4 linked regions of the Sediminicoccus rosea genome follow. Each later gene encodes a partner of the first gene's protein in a complex. Links are inferred from orthologs where the notes say so. Each region holds a gene or a part of one and is shown in the gene's direction. Other genes may lie near its edges. The genes, in order: accD, R9Z33_RS04895, accB and accC.

Evidence for each region.
Region 2: the proteins of accD (region 1) and R9Z33_RS04895 are in contact, whole or in part, in a solved structure (PDB 8UXZ), measured with the Escherichia coli proteins. The link is inferred for Sediminicoccus rosea from one-to-one orthologs.
Region 3: the proteins of accD (region 1) and accB are in contact, whole or in part, in a solved structure (PDB 8UXZ), measured with the Escherichia coli proteins. The link is inferred for Sediminicoccus rosea from one-to-one orthologs.
Region 4: the proteins of accD (region 1) and accC are in contact, whole or in part, in a solved structure (PDB 8UXZ), measured with the Escherichia coli proteins. The link is inferred for Sediminicoccus rosea from one-to-one orthologs.

The regions. Positions count from the first base shown.
Region 1 is NZ_CP137852.1:4,812,278-4,816,640, forward strand. Bases 1,629-4,363 are described here. They hold accD (acetyl-CoA carboxylase, carboxyltransferase subunit beta), read left to right. Parts: upstream 1,629-2,428; coding sequence 2,429-3,298; downstream 3,299-4,363. Other genes in these bases: R9Z33_RS23175 (transglycosylase domain-containing protein), read right to left, coding at 1,629-2,053; R9Z33_RS23185 (bifunctional folylpolyglutamate synthase/dihydrofolate synthase), read left to right, coding at 3,295-4,363. In the rest of the region: R9Z33_RS23170 (ABC transporter ATP-binding protein), read left to right, coding at 1-297; more of R9Z33_RS23175, read right to left, coding at 308-1,628.
Region 2 is NZ_CP137852.1:1,038,082-1,042,531, forward strand. Bases 629-3,450 are described here. They hold R9Z33_RS04895 (acetyl-CoA carboxylase carboxyltransferase subunit alpha), read left to right. Parts: upstream 629-1,472; coding sequence 1,473-2,429; downstream 2,430-3,450. Other genes in these bases: R9Z33_RS04890 (pyridoxal phosphate-dependent aminotransferase), read right to left, coding at 629-1,357; R9Z33_RS04900 (MFS transporter), read left to right, coding at 2,429-3,450. In the rest of the region: R9Z33_RS04885 (GNAT family N-acetyltransferase), read right to left, coding at 1-155; more of R9Z33_RS04890, read right to left, coding at 155-628; more of R9Z33_RS04900, read left to right, coding at 3,451-3,910; R9Z33_RS04905 (hypothetical protein), read right to left, coding at 3,930-4,450. UniProt on the Escherichia coli protein: Component of the acetyl coenzyme A carboxylase (ACC) complex. First, biotin carboxylase catalyzes the carboxylation of biotin on its carrier protein (BCCP) and then the CO(2) group is transferred by the carboxyltransferase to acetyl-CoA to form malonyl-CoA.
Region 3 is NZ_CP137852.1:342,719-345,674, forward strand. It holds accB (acetyl-CoA carboxylase biotin carboxyl carrier protein), read left to right. Parts: upstream 1-1,201; coding sequence 1,202-1,711; downstream 1,712-2,956. Other genes in the region: R9Z33_RS01650 (thiazole synthase), read right to left, coding at 1-256; thiS (sulfur carrier protein ThiS), read right to left, coding at 260-481; aroQ (type II 3-dehydroquinate dehydratase), read left to right, coding at 750-1,205; accC (acetyl-CoA carboxylase biotin carboxylase subunit), read left to right, coding at 1,909-2,956. UniProt on the Escherichia coli protein: This protein is a component of the acetyl coenzyme A carboxylase complex; first, biotin carboxylase catalyzes the carboxylation of the carrier protein and then the transcarboxylase transfers the carboxyl group to form malonyl-CoA.
Region 4 is NZ_CP137852.1:344,002-348,424, forward strand. What follows is about bases 1-2,795. They hold accC (acetyl-CoA carboxylase biotin carboxylase subunit), read left to right. Parts: upstream 1-625; coding sequence 626-1,966; downstream 1,967-2,795. Other genes in these bases: accB (acetyl-CoA carboxylase biotin carboxyl carrier protein), read left to right, coding at 1-428; R9Z33_RS01670 (Bug family tripartite tricarboxylate transporter substrate binding protein), read left to right, coding at 2,027-2,795. Outside these bases: more of R9Z33_RS01670, read left to right, coding at 2,796-2,992; R9Z33_RS01675 (TetR family transcriptional regulator), read left to right, coding at 3,036-3,674; R9Z33_RS01680 (phasin family protein), read left to right, coding at 3,776-4,195; R9Z33_RS01685 (Bug family tripartite tricarboxylate transporter substrate binding protein), read right to left, coding at 4,253-4,423. UniProt on the Escherichia coli protein: This protein is a component of the acetyl coenzyme A carboxylase complex; first, biotin carboxylase catalyzes the carboxylation of the carrier protein and then the transcarboxylase transfers the carboxyl group to form malonyl-CoA.

The DNA.
Region 1 (4,363 bases):
TCGGCCCCCGACATCATCTTCTTCGACGAGCCCACCACCGGCCTCGATCCCATCATGGGCGCGGTGATTGACGGCCTGATCGTGGATTGCGTGGAGCGGCTGGGCGCCACCGCCTTCTCCATCACGCATGACATGGCGAGCGCGCGCCGCATCGGCGATGACGCGGCGATGATCCACAAGGGAAGGATCGTCTGGACCGGCAGCGCCGAGAAGCTTGGCGAGACGGGCAATGCCATGGTGGACCAGTTCGCGCGCGGCGAGCGCGAGGGGCCGATCCAGATGGAATTGCGCAAGTAGGGCTACCGCCTCAGGAGGCGCGCGCCGCCTCGATGATCTCGCGGAAGAGGCGGGCCGGCAGGGTGCCGCCGCGCACGTCATCCATCCCCGTATTGTCGTCATTGCCGAGCCAGACGCCGATGACGAGCGGGCCCGAGGGCAGTTGCACGAAGCCCATGAACCAGGCATCGCGATAGTCCTGCGTCGTGCCGGTCTTGCCGCCGGTGACCAGGCCCGGCATGGCGGCGGCGCGGCCGGTGCCGTTGCGGACCACGCTCACCATCATGTTCCGCATGCGCTCGGCGGCCTCGGCGCTGATGACCTGGGCGGGCTCGGTGCGGGGCACGGGAAGCGCGCGGCCCTCCGCCTCGACGCGCTGCATGCCGTAGGGGGTGATGCGCCGCCCGCCATTGACCATCGCGGCATAGCCGGCGGCGAGGTCGATCAGCTTCACCTCGCCCGTGCCGAGCGCGATGGAGGCATCGCGCGGGAAGCGGCCATTCACGCCGAGGCGCATGGCGACATCGGCCACCCCGCGCGGCCCGCCGCCCATCTGCATGACGCGCACGGCCGAGGTGTTGACCGAATGGGCGAAGGCCTCATCCAGCGTGATCGAGCCGCGCGTGCGCCAATGTCCGTTGGACGGCGACCAGCGGCCCATCTGCAGCGGCCCGTCGCTCACCTGGTCGAAGGGGGATGCGCCGTGCTCCAGCGCCGCCAGATAGACCATCGCCTTGAAGGTGGAGCCCGGCTGGCGGCGCGCATCGGTCGCGCGGTTGAAGGGGCTGCGGCGGAAGTCGCGCCCGCCCGCCATGGCGCGCACCGCGCCCGTATTGGCATCGAGCACGACAACGGCGCCCTGCCCCACCCGCGCCTCGCGCCCCGCCTGGTCGAGCAGCGCGGCCAGGCGGGATTCCACCGCATTCTGCCAGCGCGGATCAAGCGTGGTGCGGATGACGAGGTCGGCGCTGCCGGGGAAGGCGCTGGGGATGTCCTCGAAGATCCAGTCGGCGAACCAGCCGCCGTTGCGCGAGGGGCGCGGCGGGATGGTCATCTCCTGCACGGCGCGCTCCATCTGCTCCGCCGTGATGGCGCCGGTGGCGACCATGGCGGCCAGCACGTCCCGCGCGCGGGCCATGGCGCCGTCGGGGTTGGCGCGCGGGCTGTAGCGCGAGGGCGCCTGCGGCAGGCCGGCCAGGATGGCGGCCTGGGGCAGCGTGAGCCGCCGCGCCGAGACGCCGAAATAGAGCCGCGCGGCCGCATCCACCCCATAGGCGCCGCCGCCGAGATAGACGCGGTTCAGGTAGATCTCGAGCAGCTGGTCCTTCGTGAAGCGGTTCTCGAGCCAGAGTGCCATCAGCGCTTCCTGCACCTTGCGCCGCGTGCTGCGGGCCGGGCTGAGGAAGAGATTCTTGGCCAGCTGCTGGGTGAGCGTGGAGCCGCCCTGCACCACCTCGCCCGCGTTCCAATTGGCATAGGCGGCACGGGCCAGGCCGATCACGTCCAGGCCGAAATGCTGGTGGAAGCGGCGATCCTCGATGGCGAGCAGGGCGGCGGGCAGGTGCGGCGGCAGGTCGCGCAGGCGCAGCGTCTCGCCATAGAGATCGCCCTGGGTGCCGAGCAGCCCGCCCTCGGCCGTCTGCAGGGTGACGCTGGGGCGGCGCTGATGCGTCAGCGCCGTATCGGCGCGGGGCATGTCATGCGTGAACCAGATCAGCAGCGCGCCGGCCGCGAGCAGGCCCCAGATGAGCAGGATGATGGCCGCCCGGAGCAGCATCCCGCCCAGGCTGCGGCGGCGCTTCGACGGCGCGGCGGCGCGCCCGCTGGATTTTGGCCCGCTCGGGGGGGACCGTGGTTCGACCCGGGGGGAGGGCCGGCTGGCAGGGGCCGGGGTTCGCAGCCTTGCGGCCGCCACTCTCGGCATGGCGAGGCTTTAGCATGGCGGGCGGGCCGGTGCATCAGGGAGTTTGGGGCGGGCCCTCCCCGCTTGACCCGCGCCCCCCGTCCCGCCATCTCCATCCCGTCGCAGCGTCCGGAGCATCCGGCCGCACAGCGGCCGGCGCGCCGCGCCCGCCCTCCCCGCCCGCCGCACCCCATGCGGCGCGAAGGCAAGGCGGCGGAGCCGCCGCCCGCCGTCTGAGGGCAGATAAAGATGAACTGGATTTCCGAGTGGGCGCTGCCCAAGATCAAGACGCTCTTCGGCACCTCGCGCGAGATGCCGGACAATCTCTGGCACCAGTGCCCGAGCTGCCAGAAGATGATCTTCCAGACGGACCTGGAGAAGAACCTCCGCGTCTGCACCCATTGCGGCCACCACATGCGCCTCTCGGCCAAGCAGCGGCTCGACGCCACGCTGGATGAGGGCTGGCAGAAGATCGAGCTGCCCAAGGCGCCGGCCGATCCGCTGCGCTTCCGCGACCAGCGCCGCTATTCCGAACGCCTGCGCGATGCCCAGACCAAGTCCGGCATGGATGACGCGGTGGTGGTGGGCCATGGGCAGATCGAGGGCCAGCGCGCCGTCGTCGCCGTCTTCGAATTCGCCTTCATGGGCGGCTCCATGGGCGCCGGCGTGGGCGAGGCCATCGTCACCGCCGCGCGGCTGGCCGTGCTGCAGGATGCGCCGCTGATCGTCTTCGCCAGCTCCGGCGGCGCACGCATGCAGGAGGGCGCCGTCAGCCTCATGCAGATGCCGCGCACCGTGATCGCAACGCAGATGGTGAAGGATGCGGGCCTGCCCTTCATCGTCGTGCTGTGCGACCCGACGACGGGCGGCGTCACCGCCAGCTTCGCCATGCTGGGCGACATCCAGATCGCCGAGCCGGGTGCCCTCATCGGCTTCGCCGGGGCGCGCGTGATCGAGCAGACGGTGCGCGAGAAGCTGCCCGAGGGCTTCCAGCGCGCCGAATACCTGCTGGAGCACGGCATCCTCGACATGGTGGTGAAGCGCGCCGAGATGCGCGAGACGCTGGCGCGCGTCATCCGCCTGCTGCGCGCCGCCGAGGAAGCGCCGGCCGCCGCATGACCGGCGCAACAGCGGGCCGTTCGGAGGCCATCATCGAGCGGATGCACGCGCTGCATCCGAAGCTGATCGATTTGAGCCTGGGGCGTCTCGAAGCCCTGCTCGGCAAACTCGGCCATCCGGAGCGGCGGCTGCCGCCCGTGGTGCATGTGGCCGGCACCAACGGCAAGGGCAGCACCTGCGCCTTCCTGCGCGCCATCGGCGAGGCGGCCGGGCAGCGCGTGCATGTCTACACCTCGCCGCACCTGGTCCGCTTCCATGAGCGCATCCGCCTCGCCGGCGAACTGGTCGGCGAGGAGGCGCTGAGCGACGCGCTCGAGGAGGTGGAGCGGGTGAATGGCGAGACGCCGATCACCGTCTTCGAGATCACCACCGCCGTCGCCTTGCTGCTGTTCAGCCGCGTCCCGGCCGACCTGCTGGTGCTGGAGGTGGGGCTCGGCGGGCGCTTCGACGCGACCAATGTCATCGCCGCCCCGGCGGCCACGGCGATCGCCAGCATCTCCATGGACCACATGGATTTCCTGGGCGACACGATCGGCAAGATCGCCTTCGAGAAGGCCGGAATCATCAAGCCCGGCGTGCCCTGCGCCACCGGGCGGCAGCAGGATGAGGCGCTCTCGGTCATCGCCGCCCGCGCGGCCGAACTGGGCGCGCCGCTGCTGGCGCGGGATGCGGCCTGGCGGATGGAGCGCGAGGGCACGGGGCATCGCTTCACCGATGGCCAGGGCACGATCCTCCTGCCCGAGCTCGGGCTGCGCGGCGCGCACCAGCCGGACAATGCCGGCATCGCCATCGCCGCGCTCCGTGCCTGGAAACCGGCCTGGCTGAGCGAGGACGCCATCATCCGCGGCGCGGCGGCGGCCGAATGGCCGGCACGCATGCAGCGGCTGCGCGGGCGCCTCGCCCCGCCCGCCCCCTGGGAGCTCTGGCTGGATGGCGGGCACAATGCCGGCGCCGGCCAGGCCCTGGCGGCGACGCTCACGGAATTCCGGGATCGCCCGCTGCACCTCGTCATCGGCATGAAGCAGGGCAAGACGGCGGCGGGCTTCATGGCGCCCATCCTGCCGC
Region 2 (4,450 bases), 3.8 Mb from region 1 along the record:
AGGGCGCCGTCGAGGGTGGCGAAGTGGCTGGCGAGCGCGCGGAGCTCCGGCAGCTCGCCATCCACGTCGAAGACGATGCCGGGGAACTCCGCCCAGGCATCGCCGATCAGGCGGATATAGGTGGCCGCATCGTCGTCACGTCCCGCACGGAGCATCAGGAAAGCCCGCGGCAGAACTCCTGGATGCGGCCACAGGCCTCGCGCAGGCTCGCCATGTCGGTCGCGTAGCTGATGCGGATATAGGGCGACATGCCATAGGCCGCGCCCTGCACGACCGCCACATGCGCCTCGCTCAGCAGGGCCATGGCGAAGTCGGTGTCGGTCTCGATCTTCGCCCCGCCCTTGCTGGTCTTGCCGAGGCAGCCGGCGATGTTCGGGAAGACGTAGAAGGCGCCCTCGGGGCGGTGGCAGGCGATGCCCGGGGCCTCGTTCAGCATGTCCACCACGAGGTTGCGGCGCTCGCGGTATTCGGCCGCGCGCTCGCGCACCAGGTCCTGCGGGCCGTCCAGCGCGGCGGCGGCGGCGGCCTGGCCGATGGAGGAAACGCCGGACGTCGCCTGGCCCTGCATGTTGAACATGGCCGCGATGAGCTCCTTGGGCCCGCCGCAGAAGCCGATGCGCCAGCCGGTCATCGCATAGGTCTTGGAGGCGCCGTTCACCGTCAGCGTGCGGCTCTTCAGCCGGGGCTCGACCTCGGCGATCGTGCAGAATTCGAACCCGTCATAGACGAGGTGCTCATACATGTCGTCCGTCATCACCCAGACATGCGGGTGGCGCATCAGGACATCGGCCAGCGCCTTCATCTCGGCGCGGGAGCAGGCGGCGCCGGTCGGGTTGTTCGGGAAGTTCAGCATCACCCACTTGGTCTTGGGCGTGATGGCCGCTTCCAGATCCTCGGGGCGGAGCTTGAAGCCGTTGTTCTGCGGGCAGGAGATGGTGACCGGCACGCCGCCCGCCACCTTCGCCATGTCGCCATAGCTGATCCAGTAGGGGGCGGGGATCACTACCTCGTCGCCCGGGTCCACCGTCGCCATCAGGGCGTTGAAGATGGCCTGCTTGCCGCCATTGGTGATGAGGATCTCATCCATCGCGTAGTCCAGGCCGTTGTCGCGCTTGAACTTGCGCTGGACGGCGGCCTTCATCGCCGCGGTGCCGCCCTGGGGCGGGTATTTCGTGTCGCCCTTCAGCGCCGCCTGGTGGGCGGCCTCGATCGCGTGCGCCGGGGTGTCGAAATCGGGCTCGCCGGTGGTGAGGCTGATGACCTTGTGGCCCTGTGCCGCGAGTTCGCGCGCCTTGGCGCCCATGGCGACCGAGGCGGAAACCTTCACATTGGCAAGGCGTTGGGCGAGGGCGGGCATTGGAAAGTCCTGAGGTTGCGGAAGAGGCGCAAGTTTAGGCCGCCCCCCGGCCCCCGCCAACCCGGCGCCCGGCCCCTGTTTTCCCCGGCACGGGTTTCCGCTAGACGCCCAAGCCATGCGTCACTTCCTCGATTTCGAAAAACCCATCGCCGAGCTGGAAGGCAAGGTGGAAGAGCTGCGCCGGGCGACCGATGCGGGCGGAATCGACGTGGCCGAAGAGGTCTCCAAGCTGCGGGACAAGGCCGAAAAGCTGCTGGCCGCGACCTATGCCAAGCTCACCCCCTGGCAGAAGGCGCAGGTGGCCCGCCACCCGGAACGCCCGAAATGCCTGGATTACGTGGGGGCCTTGATCGAGGAATGGACCCCCCTCGCCGGCGACCGCGCCTTCGCCGATGACGCTGCCGTGATCGGTGGCCTCGGCCGGTTCCGCGGCCGCGCCGTGGCCGTGCTGGGCACCGAGAAGGGGCGGGACACCGAGACCCGCGTGAAGCACAATTTCGGCATGGCCAAGCCCGAGGGCTACCGCAAGGCGCGCCGCATCATGGAGCTGGCCGGGCGCTTCGGCATGCCCATCATCTCCTTCGTGGACACCTCGGGCGCCTTTCCGGGCATCGAGGCCGAGGCGCGCGGCCAGGCCGAGGCCATCGCGCGCTCCATCGAGGCCGGCCTCTCCGCCCCCGTGCCCTTCGTGGCGACCATCATCGGCGAGGGCGGTTCCGGCGGCGCCATCGCGCTGGCGGCGGCGGACCGCGTGCTGATGCTGGAACACGCCATCTATTCGGTGATCAGCCCCGAAGGCTGCGCCAGCATCCTCTGGCGCGACGCCGCCCAGGCGGCGACAGCGGCCGAGGCGCTGAAGCTCACCGCCGAGGATTTGAAGCGCCTCGCGCTGATTGACGCCGTGGTGACGGAACCGCTGGGCGGCGCGCATCGCGACCCCGGGGCCACGATGGAAGCGGTGGGCGATGCCGTCTGGGGCGCGCTGGAGCCCCTGCTGAGCCTGGATGGCGCCACGCTCAAGGCCCGCCGGCGGGAGAAGTTCCTGGAGATGGGCCGCAGCGCGGTCGCCTGATGGAGGCGCCCCAGCCTTCCTCCAGCGAGGCCCGCCGCGCGTTTTTCCGGGCCTTCCCGACGATCGCCATCGCGATCTTCGTCACCGCCATTGACCAGACGATCACGGCGACGGCGCTGCCCGCCATGGCCGCGCAGTTCGGCGTGGTGGAGCGCATCTCCTGGGTCGTCGTCGCCTATCTGATCGCGGCCACCATCGCGGCGCCGATCTTCGGGCGGCTGGGCGATGCCTATGGGCGGCGGCCCATGCTGTTCATCGCCTTCATCCTCCAGGGCCTCGGCATGCTGGCGGCGGGCCTCGCACCCAGCTTCGAGGCGCTGCTGGCCGGGCGCGCGCTGCATGGCTTCGGCGGCGGCGCGCTGCTGACGCTGGCCATGGCGCTGATCGGCGAATCCGTTCCGGCGCGGGAGCGCGGGCGCTACCAGGCCTATCTGGTGGCCTGCTTCATGGGCGCCTCGGCCGCCGGGCCGCTGGCGGGCGGCTGGCTGACGCAGAGCTTCGGCTGGCGCTGGGTGTTCCTGGCGGGGCTGCCGCTGATCCTGGTCGGCTTCGCCATGGCCTGGCGCCTGCCGAAGCGGGGCCTGATGGGCGGCAGCTTCCGCTTCGACGCGGCGGGGACGGCGCTGTTCACCCTCTTCGTGGCGCTGCTGCTGCTGATGTTGGACCGCGCGCAGCGGATGAACCCGGCGGATTACGCCGTGGCGCTGGGCTTCGGCCTGGCCGGGGCGGTGGCGCTCTGGGCGCTGCTGGTGATCGAGCGCCGCGTGCCGGACCCGCTGCTGCCTTTGCCGGTGCTGACGGACCCGGTGATCTGGCGGACCAACCTGCTGGCGGCCTGCGTCTCGGGCACCATGGTTTCGCTGATTTCCTTCCTGCCGCTTTATCTGAGCGTGGTGCGGGGCGTGCCGATCGCCACCGTGGGGGCCATGCTGCTGCCGATGAGCCTGGGGGGCGGGCTGGGGGCACTCGCCTCCGGCACCTTCCTGGCGCGGACGGGGCGGAACATGCTGCTGCCCTCGCTCGGCCTGGTGCTGGCGACGGTGGTGCTCTGCGTGATGGCCTTCGGCGCGGGGCGGATCTCGCTGACCTGGTTCCCCTGGCTGCTGGCGCTTTCGAGCCTGGGCTTCGGCTGCACCTTCCCGGCGGTGCAGACCACGGTGCAGGTGGCGGCGGGGGCGGCGCGGCTGGGCGTCGCGACAGCCTCGGTCCAGTTCATGCGGAATCTGGGGGCGGCGGCCGGGACGGCGGTGCTGGGGGCGCTGATCTTCGTGGCCTTCGCCCTGGCCGATGCGGAAGTGGCGGAACGCTTCGCCAGCGCGATGCGCGGGGGGCGGGAGGCGCTGGGCAACCTGCCGGCGGCCGAACGCGCGGTGATGGCGGAGGGGCTGGCCGTCGGGTTCCGGGCGATGTTCGCGGGGGCCGCGGTGATGACGGGGGTGGCGGCGGTGCTGGCGTTTCGGGTTCCGTTGAGGCGGGTTTAGCTAGCGTTCGATCTGGTCATTACTTTTCCCACGGAGTAGGCGGGTTCACTTTGGGGCCTTGGACAGCACTCTCCTTCATGCGTTCGATTTTTTTATCAGCAATTTCATTATTCTCTTTATATTGTTGATCTGACGCCGCCGTATCAATCAATTCTTTCTGTAGTTTGACGACATCGATGTCTCGCCAAACAACATAAATCATCCTTATAATTGATATACATATCGTAAACCCAACAAGGCCAACTATGAGTTTACTCGACGATCTGCTCCAAATTTTTATTTCATCTTGTCCAGCTATAGCGAGAGCCAAAAGAAATAGACAGGCGACCGCTGAAGACGCTACTATTGCGGCATACTCATAGGTAATCTCTACAATTTTCGTGGTTAGTTTTGCTCGTTTGTTTGGTTCTAGGGATTTCCATTCTAAGGTTGGCATGCCTCTATTTAGGCGAACAAAAACGGCGGCAACAATTATTGAAAGTGTGACAATTAGCGGCTGTAATCCAGAAAAAATATGCTCAATCGGTACATATTGAGCAA
Region 3 (2,956 bases), 4.5 Mb from region 1 along the record:
TGCGGACGGCGTCCTGTGCGGTGAAGCAGCCGGCGGTGTTGGGTAAGTAAGTGTAACGGTCCGGCGGCACGAAATCCTGCAGCATCGGCGCCGAGGGGTCGCTCAGATTCACCCGGCGGACGGCGACGGTGACGATCTCGGCGCCGCTGGCCGCGATGCTGTCCCGCGTCTCCTCGAGCGACTTGTAGCGCCCCGTGCCGACGATGAGGCGCGAGGTGAAGCGGCGCCCGGCGACTTCCCAGCTGTCTTCGGTCAATTCTCAGCCACCCCCGATGAAATGGACGATCTCGATGGCGTCGCCATCGGCCAGCGCCGTCGTCGCGTATTGGGAACGCGGCACGATCTCGAGGTTGCGCTCGACGGCGACCTTGCGCGCGGCGAGGCCGATTTCCGCCAGCAGATCCGCCACGGTCAGGCCGGCCGGCACGCTGCGCGCCTCGCCGTTCACGGTGAGCTTCAGGCGTTCAGCCAGCTCGGACATCGCACGCTCTCCCGCCAGGGGGGCCAGGCCGGCGTGGGAGGGGAACGGGTGCCCATCCCTTCGCCGGCATGACCCGGATCAGGTTCGAAGGGTCACCGCTGCCGCGCGGACTCTCAGCCCCGACCTTTGGTGTTTCCGGGCGGGGCTCCCCTTGGTCCAGGGCAATCTGGTTCCGCGCGGCCCCGGGGTCAATGACCGGGCCGCGCTTGCCGCTGCCGCATGCCCCATGCTAGCCCCGCCAATCCATTCCCTGTTTGACCGAACCGCCATGAACCTCATCGCCGTCTTCAACGGCCCGAACCTCAACATGCTGGGCACGCGCGAGCCGGAGAAATACGGCACGGCGACGCTCGACGATGTGGAGAATCTCTGCGCCGAGGCGGCGGAGGAGCTCGGGCTCGCGATTGATTTCCGGCAGTCCAACACGGAAGGGGAGCTGGTCTCCTGGATTCAGGAATGCCGCGGCCGCGCCGCGGGCATCGTGATCAACCCGGCCGGCTACACCACCACCTCGGTCGCCATCCTGGACGCGCTGCTGGCCGTCGGGCTGCCGGTGATCGAGGTCCATATCACCAATATTCACCGGCGCGAGGAGTTCCGGCAGCACAGCCTGGTCTCCAAGGCCGCCACCGGCGTGATCGCCGGCCTGGGCGTCGCGGGCTATGCCCTGGCGCTGCAGGCCATGGCCAATCTCGTCGGCGGAAACGAGGATGACGACGCATGACCAGCGGCATTCAGTTCGATGCGGAGGCGATCCGCAAGCTCGCCGAAATCCTCCGCGAGACGGACCTGACCGAGATCGAGCTCTCCGAGAAGGAATCGCGCATCCGGGTCGCGCGGATCATCCCGCCCGCGCCGGTGGCGCCCGCGCAGTATTACGCGGCGCCCTCCATGCCGATGCCCATGCAGATGCCGATGCCGATGGGCGCGCCCGCGCAGGCGGCGCCGGCCCCGGCCGTGCCCGCTGCCGACCCCGAGGCGATCGACCCCAAGCATCCGGGCCTGATCACCTCGCCCATGGTGGGTGTGGCCTATCTCTCGCCCGAGCCGGGGGCCGCGCCCTTCATCACGGTCGGCGCCAAGGTCAGCGCGGGGCAGACCGTGCTGCTGATCGAGGCGATGAAGACCTTCAACCAGATCAAGACCAGCCGCGCCGGCACGGTCACGCGCATCCTGGTGGAAGCCGGCACGCCCGTGGAATACGGCGAGCCGCTGGTGCTGGTGGAATAGGGCGATGCCCCCGCGCATGCGCGCGTTTCCAGGACCATTCGTGCCGGGTGCGGGCCATGACCGGGCCGCACCCGTTTTCCCAGAATCCGGCCGCAATGCGGCCGGCGCCGCCCAACCGGATGCTTGGCCCAGCGCGCCCGTCGCGCGGCGAAGCCAAGCCGGCGGAGCCGGCGCCCGGCGCCTGAGGGCATAAATCCATGCTCAAGAAAATCCTCATCGCCAATCGCGGCGAAATCGCGCTGCGCGTGCATCGCGCCTGCCAGGAGATGGGCATCCGCACCGTCGCCGTGCACAGCACCGCCGATGCCTCGGCCATGCATGTGCGCCTCGCCGATGAGAGCGTGTGCATCGGCCCGCCGCTGGCGCGCGACAGCTATCTGAATGTCGCGGCCATCCTCTCGGCGGCGGCGATCACCGGCGCGGATGCGATCCACCCGGGCTACGGCTTCCTCTCGGAGAATGCCCGCTTCGCGGAGATGGTGGAGGCGCATGGCCTCACCTTCATCGGCCCGACGGCGGACCACATCCACATGATGGGCGATAAGATCGCGGCCAAGGACGCGATGCGGAAGCTCAACGTGCCGCTGGTCCCCGGCTCGCCCGGCGCGCTGGAGAGCTTCGAGGAAGCGCGCGAGATCGCCGATCGCATCAAGTATCCCGTGCTGATCAAGGCGGCGGCGGGCGGCGGCGGGCGCGGCATGAAGGTCGCGCATTCGGCGGAGGAGCTGGAGGAGGCGTGGCAGGTCGCCCGCACCGAGGCCAAGGCCGCCTTCGGCAATGACGCGGTCTACATGGAGAAATACCTCGACCGGCCGCGCCATATCGAGCTGCAGGTCCTCGCCGACACGCATGGCAACGTCGTGCATTTCGGCGAGCGCGACTGCTCGCTCCAGCGCCGCCACCAGAAGCTGGTGGAGGAGGCGGGCTCGCCCGTGCTGACCGCGGCCGAGCGTGACGCGCTGGGCGCGCAGGTGACGGCGGGCCTCCGGCAGCTCGGCTACCGCAATGCCGGCACGCTGGAATTCCTCTACCAGGATGGGCAGTTCGCCTTCATCGAGATGAACACCCGCCTGCAGGTGGAGCATCCGGTGACGGAGATGGTCTGCGGCGTGGATCTGGTGCGCGAGCAGATCCGCATCGCGGCCGGTGAGAAGCTGGGCTACGCGCAGGAGGATGTGCAGTTCAGCGGCCACGCCATCGAGTGCCGCGTGACCGCGGAAGATCCCGAGAGCTTCGCGCCCTCGC
Region 4 (4,423 bases), 4.5 Mb from region 1 along the record:
AGCTCTCCGAGAAGGAATCGCGCATCCGGGTCGCGCGGATCATCCCGCCCGCGCCGGTGGCGCCCGCGCAGTATTACGCGGCGCCCTCCATGCCGATGCCCATGCAGATGCCGATGCCGATGGGCGCGCCCGCGCAGGCGGCGCCGGCCCCGGCCGTGCCCGCTGCCGACCCCGAGGCGATCGACCCCAAGCATCCGGGCCTGATCACCTCGCCCATGGTGGGTGTGGCCTATCTCTCGCCCGAGCCGGGGGCCGCGCCCTTCATCACGGTCGGCGCCAAGGTCAGCGCGGGGCAGACCGTGCTGCTGATCGAGGCGATGAAGACCTTCAACCAGATCAAGACCAGCCGCGCCGGCACGGTCACGCGCATCCTGGTGGAAGCCGGCACGCCCGTGGAATACGGCGAGCCGCTGGTGCTGGTGGAATAGGGCGATGCCCCCGCGCATGCGCGCGTTTCCAGGACCATTCGTGCCGGGTGCGGGCCATGACCGGGCCGCACCCGTTTTCCCAGAATCCGGCCGCAATGCGGCCGGCGCCGCCCAACCGGATGCTTGGCCCAGCGCGCCCGTCGCGCGGCGAAGCCAAGCCGGCGGAGCCGGCGCCCGGCGCCTGAGGGCATAAATCCATGCTCAAGAAAATCCTCATCGCCAATCGCGGCGAAATCGCGCTGCGCGTGCATCGCGCCTGCCAGGAGATGGGCATCCGCACCGTCGCCGTGCACAGCACCGCCGATGCCTCGGCCATGCATGTGCGCCTCGCCGATGAGAGCGTGTGCATCGGCCCGCCGCTGGCGCGCGACAGCTATCTGAATGTCGCGGCCATCCTCTCGGCGGCGGCGATCACCGGCGCGGATGCGATCCACCCGGGCTACGGCTTCCTCTCGGAGAATGCCCGCTTCGCGGAGATGGTGGAGGCGCATGGCCTCACCTTCATCGGCCCGACGGCGGACCACATCCACATGATGGGCGATAAGATCGCGGCCAAGGACGCGATGCGGAAGCTCAACGTGCCGCTGGTCCCCGGCTCGCCCGGCGCGCTGGAGAGCTTCGAGGAAGCGCGCGAGATCGCCGATCGCATCAAGTATCCCGTGCTGATCAAGGCGGCGGCGGGCGGCGGCGGGCGCGGCATGAAGGTCGCGCATTCGGCGGAGGAGCTGGAGGAGGCGTGGCAGGTCGCCCGCACCGAGGCCAAGGCCGCCTTCGGCAATGACGCGGTCTACATGGAGAAATACCTCGACCGGCCGCGCCATATCGAGCTGCAGGTCCTCGCCGACACGCATGGCAACGTCGTGCATTTCGGCGAGCGCGACTGCTCGCTCCAGCGCCGCCACCAGAAGCTGGTGGAGGAGGCGGGCTCGCCCGTGCTGACCGCGGCCGAGCGTGACGCGCTGGGCGCGCAGGTGACGGCGGGCCTCCGGCAGCTCGGCTACCGCAATGCCGGCACGCTGGAATTCCTCTACCAGGATGGGCAGTTCGCCTTCATCGAGATGAACACCCGCCTGCAGGTGGAGCATCCGGTGACGGAGATGGTCTGCGGCGTGGATCTGGTGCGCGAGCAGATCCGCATCGCGGCCGGTGAGAAGCTGGGCTACGCGCAGGAGGATGTGCAGTTCAGCGGCCACGCCATCGAGTGCCGCGTGACCGCGGAAGATCCCGAGAGCTTCGCGCCCTCGCCCGGCCGGGTGAACACCTATCACGCGCCGGGTGGCCTCGGCGTGCGCGTGGATAGCGCGCTCTACTCCGGCTACGCCGTGCCGCCGCATTACGACAGCCTGGTGGCGAAGCTCATCGTGCATGCGCCGACCCGCCCGCAGGCCATCGCGCGCATGCAGCGCGCACTGGACGAGATGGTGGTGGACGGCATCAAGACCACGCTGCCGCTGCACCGACGCATCATGGCAGATGCCGAGTTCCAGTCGGGCGACTACACCATCCATTGGCTGGAGCGCTTCGTCGCGCGGGGCTGAAGGCTCTCCTTGCATGCCCGGCTGATCCCGGTGACGTTCCAGGGGCACAGGAGGCCCCGCATGCAAGCTCTCTCCCGCCGCGCAGCGCTGATCGGCGCGGGCGCGCTCGCCACGCCCGCGCTGGCCCAGGCGCCCTGGCCCGACCGCCCCATCCGCTGGGTCGTGAACTTCCCGCCGGGCGGCGCGGCCGACACCCTGTCGCGCATCCTCGCGCCCGTGGTGAGCACACGGCTCGGCCAGCCGGTGGTGGTGGAGAACCGGCCGGGCGCGGGTGGTGCCCTGGGGGCGGACATCCTGGCCAAGGCGCCGGGCGACCGCTTCCTGGTGATGATCTCCTCCGCCGCCTCGCACGGCATCGGGCCGGTGCTCTATCGCAATCCGCCCTATGACGCGCTGCGGGATTTCACCCACATCCGGCTGATCGGCACCTTCCCCTCGGTGCTGGCGGTGAACCTGGATTTCCCCGCGCGGAACCTCGCGGAATTCCTCGCCGTGGCGCGGCAGCGGCCGGTCTCCTACGGCTCGGGCGGCAATGGCACGCTGAACCACCTGATCGGGCAATTGCTCGCGCGCGCTGCCGGGGTGGACCTGACGCATGTGCCCTATCGCGGCTCGGCCCCCGCACTGACCGACACGATCAGCGGCCAGATCCCGGCCATCATGGAGAGCCTGCCCATCGCGCTGCCGCATCTGCGCGGTGGGCGGCTGCGTGCGCTGGCCAGCAGCGAGGCGACGCGCCCGGCCTCGTTCGCCGATGTGCCGACCTTCGCCGAGCAGGGCTTCCCCCAGGTGGTGGCGAGCAACTGGTTCGGTTTCTCGGCGCCGGCCGGCCTGCCGCCCGAAATCATCGCCCGCTGGGATGCCGAGATCGCGCACGCCCTGGCCGATCCGGCGGTGGTGGAGCGCTTCACGCCCATCGGCGTCCGGCCAGGCGCGGAGGGGCCGGCCGGCTATACCGCGCTGGTGCGGAGCGAGCTGGAGCGCTGGCGGGCGGTGATCGCGGCCGGGAACATCACGGCGGACTGAGTCCCCGCTTGCGCCCGGACGCCCGCGGGCCAATCTTGCGGGCATGATCACACCCGCCCCCGACCAAGCGATCCTCGGCGCCTTCTGGCGCGTCCTGGCCGGCAGCGGCTGGCATGGGCTGACGCTGCGCGCCGTCGCGGCCGAGGCCGGCCTGCCCCTGGCCGAGCTGCGCCGCCACTTCGCCACCCCGCTCCACATCCTGGCCGCGCATCAGCGCGCCGTGGATGCGGCGGTGCTGGAGGGGACGATCGAGGACCTCGGCAGCACGCCGCGCGACCGGCTGTTCGACGTGCTGATGCGCCGCCTCGATGCCCTCCAGCCGGACCGCGCCGGCGTGGTGCGCCTGCTGCGCGACCTGCCGCGCGCGCCGCTGCTGGCGCTGTGGTTCGCGCCGCGCAACGCGAGCTCCATGGCCTGGATGCTGGAGGCGGCCGGGCTGGACGCGGCGGGCCCGCGGGGGCTGCTGCGCGTGCAGGGATTGGTGGGCGTCTGGCTCGCGGCCCTGCGCGCCTGGGAGAAGGATGAGAGCGAGGACCTCTCCGCCACCATGGCCGCGCTGGACCGCGCCCTGGACCAGGCGGACCGCGCGGCGCGCTGGTTCGGCATGGCGCCCAGGGAAGCGGCGGCCGAGGCGGAGCCGGTGGCCGAAACCGACCCCGAATCGGCCGACGAAGTCATTTGACCGGCTTGCCCCCGGGCGTCTAGGAGTCGAAGAGGCGGTTTCCCGCCGGAACAACGGGTCGCTGGGGCCGGTTGCGGGGCGGGGGCGCGGAGACTCACGCCATGACGAACAGCTTCAACCCCGAAGACATGATGCGCGCCTTCACCTCGATGAAGATGCCGGGCCTGCCGGATTTCCAGGCCTTCGCCGACGCGCAGAAGCGCAACCTCGAGGCGCTGACCACCGCGAACAAGCTCGCCATGGAGGGTGCCCAGGCCGTGGGCCGCCGCAACATGGAAATCATCCAGCAGGTGATGGCGGAGATGACGCAGGCCATCCAGAGCCTCGGTGCCGCCGAAGCCTCGCCCAACGCCAAGGCCGCGCAGCAGGCCGAACTGATGCGCACGGCCTATGAGCGCGCGGTGGCGAACATGCAGGAGATCGCCGAGCTCATCCAGAAGTCCAATGGCGAGGCCGTGGGCGTGCTGAACCGCCGCTTCGCCGAGGCGCTGGAAGAGGTGAAGGAACTGGTGAAGACCTGAAGCCGGGGATGATCCCGGATCGCGGCCCGCCGGCGTGCGGGCCCGATCCGGCCCGACTCAATCGAGGAAGGCGCCCGTGGCGCGCACCACCTGCGCCCAGGCCTGCCGCTCACGGCGGCCGAGCGCGCCCAACTCCTCCGGCGTCGAGGGCTCGGGCACCGCGCCTTGCTGGCGCAGCGTCTCGACGAAGGCGGGCGTGCGCATCGCCTCATGCGCGGCGGCGTTCAG